Regions from separate parts of the Micromonospora lacuserhaii genome, predicted to be linked through region 2. Evidence: riboswitches for the same ligand, from Rfam matches in the RefSeq annotation. Region 2 holds a riboswitch; the other holds the start of a gene.
The links. Region 2 has a riboswitch for cobalamin ahead of V6U81_RS27060 (hypothetical protein). Riboswitches for the same ligand answer to the same signal wherever they lie in the genome.

Region 1 (10,978 bases), on a different contig from region 2:
TTCTTCCTGCTGCGCGGTTGGCGCGACGAGATGGCCGAGGAGATGGCCGCCGCGGCCGAGCGCCGGCGGGCGGAGAAGGAGCAGCTCCGCTCCGCGCTGGCCGGCGAGGACCAGCCGGACCAGGACCGGCCGGGCCCGGCCGACACCAACCGGGAGAGCTGACCCGGAACCGGCCCCGCCGGCGGAACCGGGCAGCGGCCCTGGTGGCCTGGGTGGTCGTCATGGTGCGGAAGCTGCGCCGGCGCCGCGGGGAATCGTCGGGCGAGGTGTTCACCGACAGCCACGTCCGGGGCTGACCGGGTGCACCCGGGTCCGACGCGGACGTCGCGCCGGACCCGGGTGCCGTCACCAGTTGGTGGAGCCGGTGACCGTCGGCCAGGCCACGTTGGTCGGCTTGATCAGGTAGACGATCCCGCCGGAGCCGCTGCCGGTCCCACCGCTCGCGGTGGTCCGCTTCGTACGCAGCCAGATCTGCTCGAACTGGGCGCGCGAATAGACGTGCCGGACCGCGTCGTTGCTCGGCGAGGCGGGGTCGTTGGCGATCACGTCGCCCGCGGCGGTGAAGCCGATCACCACCATCAGGTGCCCGGAGGTGCCGTAGCCGGCCCCGTCCAGCTCGCTGGCGAGGAAGGACTGGCTGGTCACCACGGGGATGCCGGCGGCGATGAAGTGTTCCAGCTCGTCCAGCGAGTGCAGCCGGGTGACCCGCCCCTCCAGGCCGGGGAAGCTGGCCGCGTACGCGGTGTTGAACGGCCAGTTGCCGGCGCCGTCGTACTGGTGGTCGTAGGTGGACCGGGCGGCGTGGTTGACGGTGGGGTCGGGGTAGGTCGGGTCGACCCAGGCGGTGTCGGCGGCGGTGGGCCGGCGACCCCAGTACTCGATCACCATCTCGGTCGAGGTGGGTGAGCACCAGGCCTCGCCGCCGCCGTCGTACTCGGGGTAGTGGCCGGCGTGGACGTTCTGCGAGTAGCGCGGTACGGCCAGCTCGGTGCCCCAGGCGATGCCGCCGGCGCTGGGCGGCACGGTGAACCGGTCGGGCACGGACGAGCTCATCGCGCCGACCGCCCGGACCGTCGGGGTGGCGGTGGTCGCCGGGTCCCGGTAGAGGGTCAGCCGGAGCTGGTACGCCCGGAGCAGCACACCCTTGGCCGCATCGTCGATGGCGAAGGTGTCGGTCCAGACGCTGGACGTCTTGTCGCCCTGCTTGTCGACGCTGGTCCGCTTGATGTCGGCGTCGCCGGAAGCCCAGCGCCCCATGACGTACCAGGGGGTGCGGGTGCCGGTGGTGTAGGTGCCCTGGAGTTCGACCTGGATCCAGGTTCCGGCGGGGGTGTCGGCGTTCCAGGAGGCGACCAGTTCGCTGGCGCCGAAGCCGACCTCGGTGACCGGTGTCGTCCAGGTGCCGTACGCCCAGGTCCGCTTGATGTTGGTGTGCGGGTCCTTGTAGACGGTGGTCCCGACCGGGGTGCCGAGGGTGAGCCCGGCGGCGGTGACGGCGGTGCCGGCGGCGGTGCCGGAGCGCCAGTCGGTGTCGCCGGTCCAGTTCTGCCAGGTGATCTGCTCGTCGTGCACGAGCGCGGTGACCGGGTCGGCCTGGGCGGCGGTGGTCGCGTCGAGGAGGGTCAGCGCGGCGACGCCGGCGAGGGCGACCGCGCGCAGGGGGATGCTGGCAACCATGGCAACTCCGCGAGGTGAGGCAGCGTTGCCGTTCACTGTCCCGCTCGGAGGGAAGTTTCGCCAGAGGGCTGCCGAAGGAAAATCGTTGCCGGTGTGAGGATCCGGTCGGGATGGGTCATGGCAGCGATGGATGTTGATATGACCATGTGACTGCTGGTGAAGTGGCGGACAACGGGATCTCCCCGTACCCCGAGGAGGTTGTCCATGGCCCTCCGCACATCCCCCCTCCGGCGCGGCCTCGCCCTGGCCGTCGCCGCCGGCCTCGGCCTCGTCACCGTCGCCGCCGGGCCGGTCTCCGCACGACCGTCCGCCGAACCCGCACCGGCCGCCGCCGGCTACCGGGTGCTCGGCCCGCGCACCTTCGCCGACCGCAACGCGGTCGCCCGCACCGGCGCGGCGATCGACTACTCCGAGCACGGCGTCCTGCACGTCTCGGCCACCCGCGCCGAGGCCGCCGCGATCGGCCGGCTGGGGTTCCGGCTGGAGGCCGACCCCGCGCCCGCCCCCGTCGGTGACGCCGGCACCCTCGCCTTCCCACCTGCCGACTCCAACTACCACGACTACGCGGAGCTGACCGCGCTGGTGAACCAGGTCGTCGCCGACCACCCGTCGATCGCCAAGAAGAGCAGCATCGGCACCTCGTACGAGGGCCGCGACCTGATGGCCGTGAAGATCTCCGACAACGTCGGCACCGACGAGAACGAGCCGGAGATCCTCTTCAACGCCCAGCAGCACGCCCGCGAGCACCTGACCGTCGAGATGGCGATCTACCTGCTCAACCTCTTCACCGACAGCTACGGCACCGACTCCCGGATCACCAACCTCGTCAACTCCCGGGAGATCTGGATCGTCCCCACCGTCAACCCGGACGGCAGCGAGTACGACATCGCCACCGGCTCGTACCGCTCCTGGCGGAAGAACCGGCAACCCAACAGCGGCTCGTCGTACGTCGGCACCGACCTGAACCGGAACTGGGCGTACCAGTGGGGCTGCTGCGGCGGCTCGTCCGGCTCCACCTCGTCGGAGACCTACCGTGGCCCGTCCGCCTTCTCCGCCCCGGAGACCCAGGCGCTGCGCAACTTCGTCAACAGCCGGGTGGTCGGCGGGGTGCAGCAGATCAAGGCCAACATCGACTTCCACACCTACTCCGAGCTGGTGCTCTGGCCGTTCGGCTACACCACCTCGAACACCCCCACCGGGATGAGCGCCGACCAGTACAGCACCTTCGCCACCATCGGCCAGCAGTTGGCGGCCACCAACAACTACACCCCGGAACAGTCCAGCGACCTGTACATCGCCGACGGCACCAGCATCGACTGGATGTGGGCCGCGCACGGCATCTGGGCGTACACCTTCGAGATGTACCCGGGCTCGTCCACCGGCGGCGGTTTCTACCCGCCCGACGAGGTGATCCCCGCCCAGACCTCGCGGAACCGGGAGGCGGTGCTGCTGCTCTCCGAGTACGCCGACTGCCCGTACCGGGCGATCGGCAAGCAGTCCCAGTACTGCGGCACCGGCGGCGGTGGCACCACGGTCTGGTCGGACACCTTCGAGACCGCCACCGGCTGGACCACCAACCCGGCCGGCACGGACACCGCCACCACCGGGGCGTGGGAGCGCGGCGCCGCCCAGGCCACCAGCTCGTCGGGGGCCAAGCAACTCGTCCCGTACGCCGGGAGCAACGACCTGGTCACCGGCCGGCTCGCCGGCACCGCGGCCGGGGACTACGACATCGACGGCGGGGCGACCAGCGCCCGCTCCCCGGCGGTGACCCTGCCCGCGACCGGCACGCTGACCCTCTCGCTGGCCTGGTACCTGGCGCACGGCTCCAACGCCTCGTCGGCGGACTACTTCCGGGTCAGCGTGGTCCACGCCGGCGGCACCACCACCCTGCTCAACCAGGCCGGTGCGGCAGCCGACCGGGACGGCGCCTGGGCGGTGGCGAACCTGAACCTCACCCCGTACGCCGGCCAGTCGGTGCGGATCCAGGTGGAGGCGGCGGACGCCTCCGGCGCCAGCCTGGTCGAGGCCGCTGTGGACAACGTCACGATCACCGCGTCCTGAATCCGGGTGGGGCCCCGGACAAACCCCCGCCGGGGCCCCACCCACCCTCCCGTCCGGACGATCTCCGCTGGTCGTGCGCTACCGTGACACCGATCAACCCGCAGCGAAGCCGGTGCGAAACCGGCGCTGTCCCGCAACTGTGATGCCCCCGCCCGGGGTCCGGCGCCGCCGGAGACCCGGAACGGGGGACGAGTCAGGTCGCCTGCGGTTGGTCGCGACACGCGCTCTCGAGGAAGGGCGCCTCGCGGACGGGTACGCGCAGGCGGCCCCTGTCGGCGAAGCAGCACACTCCTCGACCGACAGGAGGACAGATGTCCCGACGTACCCCCCGGCTCCTGGCCGCCACCCTCGCGGTGGCCGCCCTGACCCTCGGCGCCTGCGCCGAGAAGACCTCGACCGACACCCCCGCCGCCGGCGCCAGCTCCGCGGCCGCCACCTTCCCGGTCACGGTCGGCAAGTTGACGCTGGAGAAGCGCCCGGAGAAGATCGTCTCGCTCTCGCCGTCGGCGACCGAGATGCTCTTCGCGATCGGCGCCGGCAAGCAGGTCACCGCCGTCGACGACCAGTCGAACTACCCGGCGGACGCGCCGAAGAGCGACCTCTCCGGCTTCCAGCCGAACGCCGAGGCGATCGCCGGCAAGAGCCCGGACCTGGTGGTGCTCTCCAACGACACCAACAAGATCGTCGCCCAGCTCACCACGCTGAAGATCCCGGTGCTGCTCACCCCGGCCGCCACCACGCTGGACGACAGCTACCAGCAGATCACCGACCTGGGCACGCTGACCGGCCACCCGGCCGAGGCGGCCGACGTCACGAAGCTGATGAAGGACGACATCGCCAAGCTGACCAAGGACCTGCCGCAGCGGGCGAAGAAGCTGACGTACTACCACGAGCTGGGCCCGGAGCTGTACAGCGCCACCAGCAAGACCTTCATCGGTTCGATCTACGCGCTGGCCGGCCTGGAGAACATCGCCGACGCCTCGGACGCCGACGGGAAGAACGGCGGCTACCCGCAGCTCTCCCAGGAGGTCATCGTCAAGGCGAACCCCGACTTCGTCTTCCTGGCCGACACCAAGTGCTGCAAGATGACCCCGGCGGCGGTCAAGGCCCGCAGCGGCTGGGCCGGCGTCAGCGCGGTCAAGAACAACCAGGTGGTCGCCCTGGACGACGACATCGCCTCCCGCTGGGGCCCGCGCGTGGTCGACCAGCTCCGGACGATCGTCGACGCGGTCGCCAAGGTCCCGGCGTGACCCACCGCCGTCGGTGACGGTGCCACCCACGCAACCCCGGCCGGCCGGGACGCCTGACGCGTCCCGGCCGTCCGCCGTGCCCGGAACCGGGGCGTCCGCCGCCGCGCCGGGCCGCCGCCCGGTCACCCGGTTCGGGTCCAGCGGGGGTACGCCCCGACCGGCCGGGCTGCGCAAGCGGTGGCTCGTCGCCGGGATCGGCGCGGTGCTCGTCGCCCTGGTCGCCGGGGTGTCCCTCGGCCCGGTCAGCCTGCCGCCCGGCAGCGTCGCCGCCGAACTGCTCAACCTGCTGCCCGGTGTGCACCTGGAGAGCGGGCTCAGCGAGCAGGAGATCGCCATCGTCACCGAGCTGCGGCTGCCCCGGGTGGTGCTCGGCCTGCTGGTCGGCGGGCTGCTCGCCCTGGCCGGCGGCGCGTACCAGGGGGTGTTCCGCAACCCGCTGGCCGACCCGTACCTGCTGGGCGTGGCGGCCGGGGCGGGGCTGGCGGTCACCGCGGTGATCGCCCTCGGCGCGGGGACGGCGGCGCTGAGCGGGCTGCCACTCACCGTGCCGCTGGCCGCGTTCGTCGGCTCGCTCGGCGCGGTGGCCATGACCTACCTGCTCGGTGCGGCCGGCGGGCGCAGCCGCTCCCCGGCGACGCTGATCCTGGCCGGGGTGGCGGTCTCCGCGTTCCTCTCCGCCGGGCAGACCTACCTGCTGCAACGGCACTCCGACAGCATCCAGCAGGTCTACTCGTGGCTGCTCGGCCGGCTCGCCACCGCCGGCTGGGACGACGTCCGGCTGATCCTGCCGTACTTCCTGCTCACCGCCGTGGTGGTGCTGCTGCACCGGCGGGAGCTGGACGTGCTCTCGGTCGGCGACGACGAGGCCCGCAGCCTCGGCCTGCACCCGCAGCGCTCCCGCTACCTGCTGATCGTCGCCGCCTCGCTGGGCACCGCCGCGGCGGTCTCCGCCTCCGGGCTGATCGGCTTCGTCGGGATCATCGTTCCGCACACCGTGCGGCTGCTCGCCGGGTCGAGCTACCGGGTGATCCTGCCCCTCTCGCTGCTCTTCGGGGCCGCCTTCCTCGCCCTGACCGACGTGGTCGCGCGGACCGCCGCCGCGCCGGCGGAGATCCCGATCGGCGTGGTCACCGCCCTGCTCGGCGGCCCGTTCTTCGTCCTGGTGCTGCGCACCTCCCGGCGGGTGTTCTCATGACGGCGCCGGCGGTGCGGGTGCGCGACCTGCACGTGAAGCTCGGCGGCGTGCCGATCCTGGCCGGGGTCGACCTCACGGTCGCCCCGGGTGAGTGGGTCACCGTGATCGGCCCGAACGGCGCCGGCAAGTCGACCCTGCTGCGCGCCGTCGGCGGCCTGCTCCCCGCGCCGCACGCCATCTCCCTCTTCGGTACGCCCGCCGAATCGCTGCGCCGCCGCGACCGGGCCCGGGTGGTGGCCACCGTCGCCCAGTCCCCGGTGGTGCCGGCCGGGATGTCGGTACTCGACTACGTCCTGCTCGGGCGTACCCCGTACATCCCGCCGCTGGGCCGGGAGTCGGCCGCCGACCTGGCCGCCGTGGACGACGTGCTGGACCGGCTGGACCTCGGTGCGTTCCACGGTCGGGAGCTGGCCACCCTCTCCGGCGGTGAGCGGCAGCGGGTCTTCCTGGCCCGGGCGCTCGCCCAGGGCGCCACCCTGCTGCTGCTCGACGAGCCGACCAGCGCGCTGGACATCGGCCACCAGCAGGAGGTGCTGGAGCTGGTCGACCAGCTCCGCCGGGAGCACGGCCTGACCGTGCTCGCCACCATGCACGACCTCTCCATCGCCGGCGAGTACGCCGACCGCCTGGTGCTGCTCGCCGAGGGCCGGGTCGCCGCCGTCGGCCCGCCCGCCGAGGTGCTCACCGAGCATCTGCTCGCCACGTACTACCGCGCGACCGTCCGCGTCGTCGACGGCGACCACGGCCCCCTCGTCGTCCCCGTCCGGCCCGGCCCCCGACCGCTCAGATCGGAGCAGTAGGCCCCAGGATCGAGAACAACGCCCCCTGTGGATCGGTGAGCACCGCGAACCGGCCCCGGGGCAGATCGGTCGGCGGGAGGAACACCTGCCCGCCCAGCCGGTGCGCCGCGTCGGCGACGGCGTCGGTGTCGGACACCGCGAAGTAGACCATCCAGTGCGACGCGAGGTCGCCCCAGTCATCGCCGATCATGGGCATCATCCCGGCGACGGAGCGGCCGGCCAGCTGCCAGGTGGTGTAGGTGACCGGGCCCATCGGTTGGTCGTCCGCCGTCCAGCCGAAGACCGACCCGTAGAACTCCTTCGCCCTGTCCCACTCCCGCGTGGTCAGCTCGGCCCAGGTCAGCGAGCCGGGTACGTCGAACACGTCCGCGCCGGGCATGCCGAGCGACTGCCACACCCCGAACGGAGCCCCGGCCGGGTCGGCGAAGAGCGCCGTCCGCCGGGAGCCCGGGATGTCGACGGGACCTGTCAGGACCCGACCACCGGCGGCGGTCACCCGCTGGCCGGCCGCGTCGGCGTCGTCCGTCGCCAGGTAGATCACCCAGGCGGGCGGCTGTTGCGGGCCGGCACCCGGCCCGGACCCGGCCACCGGCCTGCCCTGCTGGTGGAAGACGAGGTGACCGGCGTCCGTGGGTCCCGGATCCGCCCCAGCGACGGCCCAGCCGAACAGGGGCGCGTAGAAGCGCGCCGCGCCAACGGGGTCGGTGGTGAACAGGTCGACCCAGGCGGGGGTCCCCGGTGATGGCTCGGTCATGGATCGGCTCCGGTTCCTGTGCTCGTCGGGGCGACTCGTCGCTCGATTGATGGTCGTACCCGGGGGCCGACAGGCGAGGGCGATCAACCCGCGCCGGGGCGGGCCAGGGCGATGACGTTGAAGAGGGCACCGTGGGGATCGCGCAGGGCGGCGAAGCGCCCGGCCGGGATGTCCCGGGGTGGGACCAGGATGGTGCCGCCCAGTTCGGTGGCGCGGGCGGCGGCCGCGTCGGCGTCGGCAACCGCGAAGTACACCGACCAGTACGCGGGTAGGTCCGCGGGGTAGCCGTCGCCCAGCGGAGGCGTCATCCCGGCGACGATCCGGGTGCCGAGCCGCCAGCCGGTGTAGGTGACCGGGCCCATCGGCTGATCGTCCGGATGCCAGCCGAAGACCAGCTCGTAGAAGACCTTCGCGCCCTCAGGGTCGGGGGTGACCAGCTCGTTCCAGCTCATCGCGCCCGGCACGTCGAAGACCTCGGCCCCCGGCATCGCCATCGGCTGCCAGACGCTGAACGTCGCCCCGGCCGGGTCGGCGAAGACCGCCATCCGCCCTCGGTCGGAGACCTCGAACGGGGGTACCAGCACCTGCCCGCCGGCCCGATCGACGCGGCGGGCCACCAGGTCGGCGTCGTCGGTCGCCAGGTACGTCGACCAGATCGGCACCTGGTCCGGGATGGCTGGCGGTCCGGCGCCGGCAACCGCCCGGCCACCGAGGAGGAAGACGGTGTAACCGCCGGCCTCCGGCTCGGGGTCGATCCGGCCGGTCCAGCCGAACAGCTCCGGGTAGAACCGCCGCGCGTCGGCGAGACCCGGGGTGGCCAGGTCGGCCCAGCAGGGTGTGCCCGGCGGGACGGTGCTCACGTCGGCCCCTCTCGGCTGGGGGCGGCCACGCCGGCAGCCCTGCCGGCATCGTGGCACCGAATCCCCGCCGTACGGGGCAGATCGGGCAGAACGTCAGCTAAACCGTCGACCCTCGTCGGGCGCCGGCTCAGCCGAGCGGGGCGGGCAGCGGTGCGGTGTGCAGCACCGACAGCCGGGAGACCGCCCGGGTCAGCACCACGTACAGCCGGTTCAGGCCGCGCGGCTCGGCCGCGACGATCGCGGCCGGCTCGACGACCACGACGTGGTCGTACTCCAGGCCCTTGACCAGGGTCGCGGGCACCACGGTGACCCGCTCCGCGGTCTGCACGTCCTCGGCGGTCGCGGTGGCGACGCCCGCGGCGGCGAGCGCCGCGCGGAGCCGGTCCACCGCGTCGTCGGCGGCGATCACCCCGACCGAGCCGTCGTGCGCGAGCGCCGCCCGCACCTCGGCCACCGTCGCCGCCGTCAGGTCGGTCACGGTACGCACGTCGAGCGCGCCGTCGTGGCGCAGCGACTCCGCCGCGGGTACGTCCACCGCGAGCGCCGGCAGCAGCCGGTTGGCGAACGCGACCACCACCGCGGGCACCCGGAAGCCGATGCTCAGCGGCACCACGGCCGCGTCCGGCTTGCCCAGGTGGGCCAGGGACTCCCGCCAGTCGGTGGCGGCCCACGGGGCGGTGCCCTGGGCCAGGTCGCCGAGGAGGGTGATCGAGCCGTGCTCGCTGCGCCGGGCGATGGCCCGGCACTGCATCGGGGAGAGGTCCTGCGCCTCGTCGACCACCACGTGCCCGAAGCCGGCCGGCCGGTCCAGCAGCCCGGCGGCCTCGTCGATCAGGACCGTGTCGGCAAGGGTCCACCTCGTCGCCTTCGGGGTGCGGCCGAGGGTGGTGCCGGTCGTCGTCGTCCGGCGGCGGGGCGCGGGCACGGCGTCCGCGGCCGCCTGCTCGCCCCCCGGTGCCGTCCTGCCGAGCAGCAGCGCCTGCTCCTCGGCGGTGAGCAGCCCGTCGGCCGCGGCGGCGAGCGCGGCCGGGTCGCCGAGCAGGGTGTGCACCAGCCCCTCCGGCGTGAGCGCCGGCCAGACCGCGTCGAGGAATTCGGTGACCGGCTTGGCCCGGCCCATCCGGCGCAGCCAGGCGTCGCTCGGCGACTCGGCCCGGCGCGCCTCGGCCTGGCGTTGCAGCAGCCCGACCACCCGGGCCCGGACCCGTTCCCGGCCGGTGGTGTAGGGCAGCCCCTCGCGGCGGGTCTCCTCGACGATCCGGTGCAGCGGGTCCAGGCCGATCCGCCAGCGGAACGACCCGTCCGACACCATGATCGGCTCGGTCGGCGCCCCGATGTGCGCCTCGACGGCGCGGCGCAGCACCTCCGCCATCCGGACGTCGTGCTTGAGGGTCGCCACCGCCGGGTCCTCGACCGCGCGTACCGGCACCCGGGCGACCAGGTCCTCCACCGTGGCCTGCGCGACCTCGACCTCGCCGAGCGCCGGCAGCACCGCCGCGATGTACGACAGGAACGCCCGGTTCGGCCCGACGATCAGCACACCGGCCCGGCGCAGCCGCTCCCGGTGCAGATAGAGCAGGTACGCGGCCCGGTGCAGCCCGACGGCGGTCTTGCCGGTGCCCGGCGCGCCCTGGACGCAGATCGAGTCGGCCAGGTCGGCGCGGACCAGCTCGTCCTGTTCCGGCTGGATGGTGGCGACGATGTCCCGCATCGGCCCGACGCGGGGGCGCTCGATCTCGGCGGTGAGGATCCGGCTGGCCGTGCCCAGCTCCTCGCCCCGGTCCAGGTGCTCGTCCTCGAAGCTGGTCAGCGCGCCGCCGCTGAACCCGAAGCGGCGCCGGACGGCGACGCCCTGCGGGTCGCGGGCGCTGGCCCGGTAGAACGACCGGGAGATCGGCGCCCGCCAGTCCAGCACCAGCGGTTCGCCCCGCTCGTCGGTGACGTGCCGGCGGCCGACGTGGTATTCCCGCCCGGCGTGTTCCGCGCCCTGCTCGCCGCTGTGCCGGCCGTCGGCGACCCCGCCGAAGTCGAGCCGGCCGAAGAAGAGCGGGGTGGTCGGGTCGTCGGCCAGCTCGGCGACCCGTCGGGCCATGTGCCGGCCGAGCTGCTCGGCGGTGTACGCGTCGCCGGCGACCTTGTCACCGGTGGCGAAGAGCGCCTCGGCGCGTTCCCGCATCCGGCGCAGGGCGAGGCGGGAGGTGTCCAGGTGGGCCCGCTCGGCGGCGAGCTCCGCGTCCAGGGTCTGTTCTTGGGCGTGCAGGGTCATCCACGTACTCCTCAGACACGGGAAAAACGCTGCCGCTCGCGTTTCCGACTCGTCGGTCGGCGCGGGGACGTCCGCTGCGGTGCATACTCACCGCGGCCGTCGGGCGGAAGGA
Region 2 (10,978 bases):
GCGTTGCGGCTGGGGATCGCCTTCGGGTCGACGGAGTAGAAGTTGCGGCCGGTGGGGAGCACGTTGACCAGTCCCCGGGTGGGCGAGCCGGACGGCCCGGGCGGCACGAAGCGGCCGTCGAGGGCGCCGAGCACCCGGTCGATCTCGTCGGTGGTCCGGTCGAGGCGGGGCACCACCTCGCGGGCGGCGAAGCGCAGCACCTCGGCGGCGTCCGGGATCGGCCGGCCGGCCACCTCCGCGACGACGGCGTCGACCGTGGACTCGTCCCAGCCGAGGGTCTCCATTCCGACGACCAACCGGCGGGCGAGCGCCTCGATCAGGTCGACCGCGTCGGCGGCGGTGACCGCCGGCCCGTCCACCACCTCGGTCAGCGTCTCCGGCACGGCGACCCGCTCGCCGGGCGCGGCGAGCAGCTCCTGCTCGTCGAGGCCGACGCTGGCGGCGAGCGCCTGGCGCAGGCCGGGCAGCGCGCGGGCGCCGCCCCAGACCTGCGGGGCGCGCAGCACCGCGAGGACGAGGTTGACCCGGGCCTCGCCGGTGGGCGCCTCGGCGAGGATGTGCAGGCCGTCGCGGATCTGCACGTCCTTGACCTCGCAGAGGTACCCGTCGAGGTGCAGCACGAAGTCGTCGAAGTCCTCGGCCGCGGGCATGTCGTCGGTGTGCAGGTCGTGGTGGAGTTCGGCGGCCCGGACGAGCTGCCAGATCTGCGCCTGCACGGTGGGCGCCTTGGCCGGATCGAGCGCCTGCACGGTGGCGTACTCGTCGAGCAGCTGTTCGAGTTTCGCCAAGTCGCCGTACGTCTCGGCGCGGGCCATCGGCGGCACCAGGTGGTCGACCACCACGGCGTGCGCGCGGCGCTTGGCCTGGGTGCCCTCGCCGGGGTCGTTGACGATGAACGGGTAGACCAGCGGCAGGTCGCCGAGGACGGCGTCGGGGGCGCAGTCCGCGGCCAACCCGAGGCCCTTGCCGGGCAGCCACTCCAGGGTGCCGTGCTTGCCGAGGTGGACCACGGCGTCCGCGCCGAAGCCGCCGTCGGCGACCGGCGCGGCCAGCCAGCGGTACGCGGCCAGGTAGTGGTGGCTGGGCGGCAGGTCGGGGTCGTGGTAGATGGCGACCGGGTTCTCCCCGAAGCCGCGCGGCGGCTGGATCAGCAGGGTGACGTTGCCGAAGCGCAGTCCGGCCAGCACGACGTCCCCGCCGTCGGTGTAGAGCGCGCCGGGCGGCTGGCCCCAGTGCTCGGTCATCCGCTTCCGCAGCGGCGCGGGCACCTGGGCGAACCAGCGCCGGTAGGTCTCCCCCGGCACCCGGGCCTCGGCGGCGGCGAGCTGTTCCGCGGTGAGCCATTCGACGTCGTGCCCGCCGGCGGCGATCAGCGCGTGGATCAGCGCGTCGCCGTCGGTGGGGAGCGGGCCGTCGCCGAGGTACCACCCGGCGTCGGCGAGGGCGGCGAACAGGCGGACCGCCGAGGCGGGGGTGTCCAGCCCGACGGCGTTGCCGACCCGGGAGTGCCTGGTCGGGTACGAGCTGAGCACGACCGCGAGCCGCTTCTCGGCGTTCGGCACGTGCCGCAGCCGGGCCTGGCGGACCGCGATCGAGGCGACCCGGGCGGCCCGCTCCGGGTCGGGCTCGTAGACCGAGAGCCCGTCGGCGTCGATCCGCTTGAACGAGAACGGCACGGTGACGATCCGGCCGTCGAACTCGGGGATGGCCACCTGCATCGCCGCGTCCAGCGGGGACAGTCCGGCGTCGCTGCCGGCCCACTGGGCCCGGGTGCTGGTCAGGCAGAGCGCCTGGACGATCGGCACGTCCAGGGCGGCGAGCGCGCCGACGTCCCAGGCGTCCTCGTCGCCCCCGCCGGAGGCGTCGGCGGCCACGGTGCCGCCGGCGGCGAGCATGGTGACGACGAGGACGTCGCAGCGGGCGAGGAGGTCGAGCGGCCCGGTGCCGGGGGCGAGCCCGCGCAGCGACCCGCAGAAGATCGGCAGCGGCCGCCCGCCGGCGGCGGTGACCGCGTCGGCCAGGGTCTCGACGAAGTCGGTGTTCCCGGCCAGCGCGTGCGCCCGGTAGAAGACGATGCCCACGGTGGGCCGCCCGCCGGCCTCCGGTCGGTCGCCGAGGACGCCGTACGGCGGGGTGGGCGCGGGCGGGGCGAAGCCCTCGCCGGTGAGCAGCACCGTGTCGGAGAGGAACCGGGCCAGCTCGGTGAGGTTCGCCGGTCCCCCCTCGGCCAGGTAGCGCAGCGCCTCGGTGACCGCCCCGGAGGCCACCGTGGACGCCGCCACCAGCTCGGCGTCCGGCGCCGCCTCGCCGCCGAGGACCACCGTCGGCACGCCGGAGGCGAGCACCGCGGCCAGGCCGTCCGGCCAGGCCTGCCGGCCACCGAGCAGCCGTACGACGGCCAGGTCCACCCCGTCGAGCAGCGCCGGCACGGCGGCCACGCCGACCCGCGCCGGGTTGGCCAGCCGGTAGTCGGCGGCGCTGGCGCGGGCGGCGAGGAGGTCGGTGTCGGCGGTGGAGAGCAGCAGGATGCGCACGGATGACTCCGGAGAGTGACGCCCGTGCCGCCACGGGTGGCGGTCGCGGGCGGAGCGGGAGCGGACGCGGTTCAGCGGGTACGGCGAACCGCCGGGATCACCGGCGCGGGGCCGGTGGGCGCGGGCGGCGCGGTGCGGAACTCAGCGGGGTACGGCGGGGCGGGCGGAGCCGGGCGCGAGGCCACTCCGGCCGAGGGTGGCCGGCGCGTCGGATGCGGGCGCCGGCGGCTCGACGGCCGGCCCTCCGGCAGCGACGACGAAGCCGCCGGCCAAAGGCGCGGCGGCACGGACGAGCACGGGAGCGCTGCCGCGCTCGATGCGGATACGACGGATCTCGTCGACGGTGGAGACGCTGCGCGTCATCGGGTCCTCCTCGGGTGTCCACGCCCTGGGGTCATCCCGACGGCCGAAGTATCCTGGCTCCCGGATCGACGCTCACCCCCGGCCTTCCAACCGTGCACGCACGGCCGTGACTCACGAGGGGGGATCGCTCCCCGGTGACAGTGGCGGGACCGCGCCGGAATCGCACCGGCTTCCTTCACTGCCGTCAGGCCGCGAACTCTGCCACACGAAACGACGGCCGGTCAACGTCGCCCCCAACCCGGTCGGAGGTCCACCTCCATCGACCGGCGGCGATGCGCTCTCCCCTCCGGCCAGTTCGGACGGTGCGCGCCGCTCTTCGTCGGAACCGCCCCGCCGATGGGTCCGGGAGCGTTCCGCGCCTCCGGTTCAGCACGGCCGGGGGCGGGGCGGCGGCGCTGGTGGGGGCAGTCACCGAGCGGTCGAGCGCCTACGCTTCGGCGGGGACGCAGAGCGTCCGCCGTCGCGGGGAGGGAGTCGACACCATCATCGATCCGACGTTTCGCCACCTCGCCGGTCGGGTGTGGCTGCTGCCCGGCGACCCCGACCCGCTCAACGTCCGGCCGAGCGTGGCGCTGATCACCGACGAGCGCGGCAGCGTGCTGGTCGACGCCGGGCAGAGCCCCGGGCACGCCCGCGAGATCCGGGCGGCACTGACGGCCGCCGGGCTGCCCGAGCCACGCTGGCTGGTCTACACCCACCACCACTGGGACCACGTCTGGGGCGCCTGCGCCTGGCCGGGGGTGGAGATCGTCGGCCACGCCGCCGGGGAGCCGCTGCTGCGCGCCGAGGCGGCCCGCCCGTGGAGCCACCGATATCTGCGGGAGCTGGCCCGGACCAACCCCCGCCTGGGGCACAGCGTCCGGGCCCGGGCCCTGGCGATGGACTCCTGGGACGACTTCGCGGTGCTGCCGCCGACCCGCACCTTCACCGACGAGCTGGAGCTGCCCGCCGGCGTCCGGCTCCGGCACATCGGCGGCGCCCACGCCCCCGACTCCACCGTGGTGCTGGTGCCGGACTCCGGCGTCCTGCTGCTCGGCGACTGCTACTACCCACCGCCCGCGCACCTGCGCGAGCCCGACGACGGCCCCGACCTCGCGCTGGCCCGCCGCCTTCTCGACGACGACGTGCACTGGTACGTCTCCAGCCACGACGACCCGCTCACCCTCGCCGAGGCCCGCGCCGCCCTGTGAGCCGGTCAGCGGGCCCGGCGCTCCGGATGCGCGCGATTCCAGGCCCGCATCCGCTCCGGGTAACCGGTCCTCGCCGCCTCGTAGAGCGGCACCGCGTACCGGTTGGCCAGCTTCGCCGCCGCCTGCGGCGAGCCGGTGCGGCGGCGGATCCACTCGCCGTCGTGGGCGATCGCGGCGACGGTGGTGTCGGTGGCGGTGGTCTCCGGCTCCAGGTAGAACTCCACTCCCTGCCGGCTGGTCACGAACTCCTCCAGCGCGGCCAGGTCGTCCCGGTTGGCCTCCCGGTCGAGCTTCGTCGGGGTGCCCACGGCGGTCCGGGAACGCCGGCTGAACCAGCCCATCTGCCCGCTCCTCTCCTCGGCGTGCCCTCCAGTGCACCACCCGTTCCTGGCAGCGGGCTGCGAGGCCGATGACAGCCGGCTGGGCGGCGCCGGTCAGCCGAGCGTCCTCAGCTCCTCGGCGGTCAGCCGCAGCGCGCCGGCCGCCACGTTCTGCGCCACGTGGTCCGGGTCACCGGTGCCGGGGATGGCCAGCACGTGCGGCCCCTGGTGCAGGGTCCAGGCGAGGCGTACCTGCTGAGGGGTGGCGCCGTGCGCGGCGGCGACGGCGCGGACGGCCGCGCCGTGGTCGGTGTGGGCGCCACCCTCCCGGTTGGCCCCCGCCAGGGCGAAGAAGGGCACGAACGCGACCCCCCGCGCGCCGCACTCGCGCAGCAGCGCGTCCTGGTCGCCCCGGTTGTCGATGGCGTAGTTGTTCTGCACGCTGACCACCGGGGCGATGGCCTGTGCCTCGTCGAGATGGTCGAGGCGGACGTTGGACAGGCCCAGGTGCCGGATCAGCCCCTCCCGGCGCAGCTCGGCGAGGGCGCCGAAGGACTCGGCGATGGAATCCCGGCCCGGCCGCTTCACGATCCGCAGGTTCACCAGATCGAGCTGGTCGCGGCCGAGCCGACGCAGGTTCTCCTGCACCTGGGCGCGGAGCTGGGCCGGGCTGGCCGCGATGGTGAGCCCGGTCTCCGGGTCGTACGCGAAGCCGACCTTGGTGGCGATCACCAGGTCGTCCGGGTACGGGGCGAGCGCGGCGCGGATCAGTTCCGTGGCGTACCGGGCCGGGCCGGTCCCGACGTTGAGCGTGCCGCCCGGCGAGACGTAGAAGGCGGCGGTGTCGATGTGGTCGACACCGAGGTCCACGGCCCGGCGGAGCACCCGGATCGCGCGATCGGTGTCGGGGTGGGCGGTGATCCGCATGGAGCCGAAGCCCATCCGGCGTACGGTCCGGTCGCCCAGGGTCCAGCTGCCCGCGGCGGACGCGGTGATCTCCTCGGTTGGCATCCGGCGACCGTAGCCAGCCGCGGCTCGCCGCGCAGTCGGTCGCGCGCCCGATACCGCAAACCGCCGGCCGGCGATATGTTCTATGTGCTGGAGCGGTCCGCCGGCGGGCGGGTCACCGGCACCAGCGCCAGCGTCGGGATCAGCAGCAGCGGCACCACCAGCAGCGCGGGCAGGATCCCGACCCGGTCGCCGAGCAGCCCCAGCAGCGGCGGCCCGGCCAGGAACGACGTGTAGCCGATCGTCGCGACCACGCTCACCCGGGCGGGCGCCCGCTCCTCGTCGTCGGCGGCGGCGCTCATCCCGACCGGGAAGCCCAGCGACGCGCCGAGCCCCCAGAGCACCACCCCGACGATCGCCACCGGCCCGGAGCCGGCCAGCACCGCGAGGCTCGCGCCGGCGGCGGCGAGCAGGATGGTGGCGAGCAGCACCCGCACCCTGCCCCACCGGTCGATGGCGACGGTGCCCACGGTCCGCCCGATCGTCATGCCGGCGACGAAGACGCCGAAGACGGCGGCGCCGACGGCCTCGCTGGCCCCGTACCCGTCGACGAAGGCCACCGCGAGCCAGTCGTTGGCGCTGCCCTCGGTGAACGCCATGATCAGGACGAGCAGGCCGACGAGCAGGGTGCGCGGCTCGCGCCAGGCGGCGAGCAGGCCGCCGTGCCGGGCGGCCGGGCCACCGTCGGCCGTCGTTCCGGTGGGCCGGGCGGGGAGGAACGCGCGGGCGCCGAGCACCGTGCCGCCGAGCACCACCGCGGCCAGCACCGCCAGATGGGCGGCGACCGGCACGCCGAGCCGGGCGGCGCCGGCGCCGAGCCCGGCGCCGGCCACCGAACCCAGGCTCCAGGCGGCGTGGAAGCGGGGCATGATCGTCCGGCCGAGTCGTTTCTCGACCGCCGCGCCCTCGACGTTCATCGCCACGTCGCAGGTCCCGGAGCCGTAGCCGAGGGCGAACAGGCCGACCGCCACGCCGGGCAGCGAGCCGGCCACGCCGGTGGCCAGGCCCACGCCGGCGAGCCCGACCGCCACCAGCACCGTGGCGAGCACCACCGTGCGGGCCGCGCCGAGGCGCTGGGTGACCAGGCCCGCGGTGGTCAGCGCGAGGACCGCGCCGCCGGACATGGCCAGCAGCAGCAGCCCGAGCCGACCGGCGCTGAGGCCGAGGGCCTCCCGGACGGCGGGGACCCGGGAGAACCAGGAGGCCACGGCGAGGCCGTTGAGGGCGAAGACCACCGCGACGCCGGTACGGGCGGCGAGCACCGTGCGGGGTACGGCGGTGCGCTCCTGGGTGACGGCTGAAGTCACGGGCTTCCTCTCATCGGCGACGTGCCCGACGATCGCACACCTGAGAGCGCTACCACCACAAGCTGGTGCCGCCCCTTACATTCAAGGGCTGAAGAAAGGCATGATCAGTGCGAAAGCGCTCCCACGTGCCGCGTTCATCCGGAGGATCGCATGACCCCGCCGCACCGCCCGGCCACCCTTGAGGACGTCGCCCGGCTCGCCGGGGTGTCCCGCTCCACCGCCTCCCGGGTGGTCGCGGGCACCGGCTTCGCGTCGCCCGCGGCCCGGGACCGGGTCCGGGCCGCGGTGGACCACCTCGGGTACGTGCCCAACTTCGCGGCCCGGGCGCTGGTGCGCGGGGCCGGCGTACGACTGGTCGTGGCGGTCTCCGGCGCGACGGCGGCCGTCCTGGACGACCCGTACGTCGACCGGGTCGTGGCCGCCGCCGCCCGGGTCTGCGCGGGGTACCCCGCCGGGGTGGCGCTGCACTGGCTGCCGCTCGGCAGGCCGGACGAGCTGCGGCGGATCGCCGACGACCGCGCGGTGGCCGGGGTGGTGCTGGTGAACACCACCGAGGCCCTGCTCGACGCGGTCCCCGACACGCTTCGGGGCCGGGTGGCCTCGATCGGCATCGGCTCCCGGACGGTGCCCTCCTTCGACGTGGACAACGCCGGCGGGGCCGACCAGGTGGTCCGCCACCTCTACGACACCGGACGCCGCCGGATCGCGATGGTGACCGGCCCGGGCTGGCTGCCCTGCGCCGGCCGCTCCGTCGCCGCCTACCGGCGGATCATGCGGGACGCCGGGCTGCCGGTCCGGCTGGTGCCGGGTGACTTCACCGCGGAGCGGGGCCGGGTGGCGGCCCGCGAGGCGCTGAGCCGGTGGCCGGACACCGACGCGGTCTTCGCGGTCAGCGACCTGACCGCGCTGGGCGTGATCGCCGGCGTCCGCGACACCGGGGCGCGGGTGCCCCGCGACGTCGCGGTGGCCGGCTTCGACGACATTCCGCACGCCGCCCTGAGCACCCCCGCGCTCACCACGGCGAGTCACCCGGTCGGCCGGATCGCCGCCGCCGCGGCCACCGCCGTGCTGCACGGCTCCCCCGTGCCCCCGGTCACCGACTTCCCGTCCACGCTGGTGGCGCGGGCCAGCGCCTGAGCGGCACCGGCCGGCCCGGTCAGATCGGGGGCAGCCCGAGCGCCTCGTCCACCCGGGCCAGCACCGCGGCGTCGTCGTCGCCGCGTACGCCGCGGAGCAGGTCGATGGCGGTGGCCCGGATCTGCCCCACGATCATCACCAACGGCAGGGTCTGCGCCGGGGCGAAGAGCCGCCCGGCGATCCGGACCGCCTCCAGGGCCGCGGTGTCGGCGCGACCGGCAGCGGCATCGCCGGCCTCCTCCGCGCCCTCCAGGTCGTTGGCGAGCGCCACCCCGGCGGCCCGGACCGCCTCGGCGAGAGAGCGCAGCGCCGCGCCGAGGTCCGGCGGCACGGGGGTGGGCAACCGGCTGAGGGTGACCCCGGCCCGAGCGAGCACCCGCACGTTGCGGACCGCGTAGTCGAGCTGGCCGATCGAGGCGTCGACCGTGCGCAGCCGGCCGAGGTGCCGACGACGCCGGACATTGAGCCGGACCGCCTCACCGGCCGCGAGGACGGCGCCGCGCAGCCGCTCCACTCCGGCGTCGAGCCGGCGGGCCTGCTCCAGCGCGGCCAGGGCGGCCGCCTCGTCGTGCTCGTCGAGCGCGGTGGCGACCTCCTCGAGCGTGTCGGCCAGCCCGTCGAAGGTCCGCCGGAACTCGGCGACCAGCGGGGCGAGCGGCCGCCGGACGTCGATCAACTGACTCGCCACCACCGCCACCCCACCACCGATCAGCGCGTCGACGAACCGGAACGGCACCAGCGACTCGGTCGGCGGCGAGACCACCACCAGGTAGAGGGCGGAGACCGCGGCCTGCACCACGGACACGGTGCTCGCACCGACCGCCACGGCGAGGGCGATGGTCAGCAGGATGACGGTGAAGACCGTCCAGGTGGACTGCGGCCCGAGGGCCTGGACCACCAGGTCGGCGACGAGGACACCGGCGGCCACGCCGAGGACCACCTCGACCGCCCGGCGGACCCGTTGCCCGCGGGCCTGGCCGAGGACGATCAGCGCGGCGGCCGGGGCGAAGAACGGCTGCGGGTGCCCGACCAACCGGCTGGCCAGGAGCCAGGCGACGGTCGCCGCGAGGGTCGTCTCCACCACCGGCAGCCAACCCTGCCGCAGCCGGCCGGCGGACTCGGCGAACCAGCTCCACCGGACCATGCCGCCTCCTCCACCCGCCCGGACCGGACCCCACCGTAGCCCGACCCCGGGCGCGCACCCGGCGCGGCCGTAGTCCGGGCCGCGGTGAGACGCTGAACGGCTGTGGGTGGCTCACCCATGCGTGAGCGTCTACGGTCGGACGTGTGGATCCGCTCACCGGGCTCCTCGACGGGCCGCGCGCGCGGGGCGCGTTCCTGCTCCGCTCGCTGCTGGACCCGCCGTTCGCGCTGCGCATCGAGGACCGCGCGCCGCTGACCGTGGTCGCGGTGGTCCGGGGCGCCGCCTGGGTGGTGCCGGACGAGGGGCCGGCCGAGCCGCTGCGCCCGGGGGACGTGGCGGTGCTGCGCGGGCCGGACGCGTACACCGTCGCCGACGACCCGGCCACCCCGCCGCAGGTGGTGATCCATCCCGGCCAGCGCTGCACCACGCTGCGCGGCGAGCCGCTGGCCGCGACCCGGGCACTGGGCGTGCGCACCTGGGGCACCGGGGCGCCGGGCGACACCGTGCTGCTGACCGGGACGTACCAGCTGGCCGGCGAGATCAGCCGGCGGCTGCTGGGCGCGCTGCCGGCGCTGCTGGTGGTCCGCGCGGACGACTGGCACAGCCCGCTGGTCGGGCTGCTCGCCGACGAGGTGGTGCGCGACTCCCCCGGCCAGGAGGCCGTCCTGGACCGGCTGCTCGACCTGCTGCTGATCGCCGCCCTGCGCAACTGGTTCGACCGGCCCGGCACGGCCCCCGCCTGGTACGCGGCGGCCGGCGACCCGGTGGTCGGCCCGGCGCTGCGGCTGCTGCGCAACGACCCGGCCCGGCCGTGGACGGTGGCCGCCCTCGCCGCCGAGGTCGGGGTGTCCCGGGCGGCGCTGGCCCGCCGCTTCACCGACCTGGTCGGTGAACCACCGATGGCCTTCCTCACCGGCTGGCGGCTGAGTCTCGCGGCGGACCTGCTGCGCGAGCCGGAGGCCACCCTGGGCGCGGTGGCCCGGCAGGTGGGCTACGGCAGCGCGTTCGCGCTGAGTACCGCCTTCCGCCGGGTGCGCGGGCTCAGTCCGCGCGAGTACCGGGCCCGCGTGCCGGCGAGCTGAGCGCGTCGACGCTCACGCGCCGGTGAACGCGCGCAGCAGGGTCCGCACGGCCGACCGCAGGTCCTCCCGGCTTTCCGGGCTGCCGGGGACGGGCGCGCTGAGCGCCCCGGCGCCGACCAGCCGGTCGAAGAGCAGCCCGTCGATGCAGGCGACGAACTGGTCGCCCTGCCGGCGCGGATCCGGCGCGCCCGCAGCGGCCAGCAGCGCGCGGGCCTGCTCCCGCAGCACCGTGCCGTGCTCGAGGATGCGCCGCAGCTCGGGACGGTGCACGGCCTCCAGCAGGCAGGCGTACCGGGCCAGGGTCCGGTGCCGGCCGGTGGTGAGCCAGCGGTCGAGCACCTCCGCGCTGCCGGCGGCGAGCCGGTCGAGATCGGCCGGTGCCAGTCGTGGGGGCGGGCCCGGCGGTGGCTGGTCGGTGAGCAGCGCGCGGTCGGCCATGTCGGCCCGGTCCAGGTCGGCCAGGCGCCGCACCACCGCCTCGATCAGGGCCTGCCGGGTACGCAGATACGCGGAGGTGGTGCCGAGCGGCACCCCGGCGCGGGTGTCGACCGCCCGATGCGTCAGTGCCCGCATCCCACCCTCGGCGAGCAGGTCGATCGCCGCGTCGGCCAGCAGCGCCACCCGGGCCGGTCGACCGGTCATCCGCGTCCCCCTCGAGTTGGCTCTACAGGCGTAGTATGAACTTCTACAGCTGTAGAAAGGTGGATGGGATGGACGGACACGCGGTCGTCGTCGGCGGCGGGATCGGCGGCCTCGCCGCCGCCCTCGCCCTGCACCGGGTGGGTTGGCGGGTCACCGTGCTGGAACGCGCACCCGAGCTGCGCGAGCTGGGCGCCGGGCTGACCCTGATGGCCAACGCGCTGCGCGGGTTGGACGCGCTCGGCGTCGGGGCG

Region 1: another riboswitch for cobalamin. It lies ahead of V6U81_RS19575 (ABC transporter substrate-binding protein); the one in region 2 lies ahead of V6U81_RS27060 (hypothetical protein).

Annotation. Positions count from the first base shown of each region.
Region 1 is NZ_JBAKHO010000032.1:46,881-57,858, reverse strand. Features, by position in the region: gene V6U81_RS19590 (DUF4229 domain-containing protein) at 1-162, shown strand, start outside; gene V6U81_RS19585 (peptidase C39 family protein) at 346-1,677, opposite strand; gene V6U81_RS19580 (M14 family metallopeptidase) at 1,882-3,741, shown strand; cobalamin riboswitch at 3,806-3,965, shown strand; gene V6U81_RS19575 (ABC transporter substrate-binding protein) at 4,053-4,991, shown strand; gene V6U81_RS19570 (FecCD family ABC transporter permease) at 5,158-6,186, shown strand; gene V6U81_RS19565 (ABC transporter ATP-binding protein) at 6,183-6,986, shown strand; gene V6U81_RS19560 (VOC family protein) at 6,970-7,740, opposite strand; gene V6U81_RS19555 (VOC family protein) at 7,824-8,600, opposite strand; gene V6U81_RS19550 (HelD family protein) at 8,728-10,866, opposite strand.
Region 2 is NZ_JBAKHO010000073.1:7,758-18,735, reverse strand. Features, by position in the region: gene cobN (cobaltochelatase subunit CobN) at 1-2,534, opposite strand, end outside; gene V6U81_RS27060 (hypothetical protein) at 2,676-2,897, opposite strand; cobalamin riboswitch at 2,944-3,073, opposite strand; gene V6U81_RS27055 (MBL fold metallo-hydrolase) at 3,296-4,087, shown strand; gene V6U81_RS27050 (hypothetical protein) at 4,093-4,428, opposite strand; gene V6U81_RS27045 (aldo/keto reductase) at 4,522-5,418, opposite strand; gene V6U81_RS27040 (MFS transporter) at 5,499-6,722, opposite strand; gene V6U81_RS27035 (LacI family DNA-binding transcriptional regulator) at 6,873-7,859, shown strand; gene V6U81_RS27030 (FUSC family protein) at 7,879-9,003, opposite strand; gene V6U81_RS27025 (AraC family transcriptional regulator) at 9,147-10,085, shown strand; gene V6U81_RS27020 (TetR/AcrR family transcriptional regulator) at 10,098-10,727, opposite strand; gene V6U81_RS27015 (FAD-dependent monooxygenase) at 10,796-10,978, shown strand, end outside.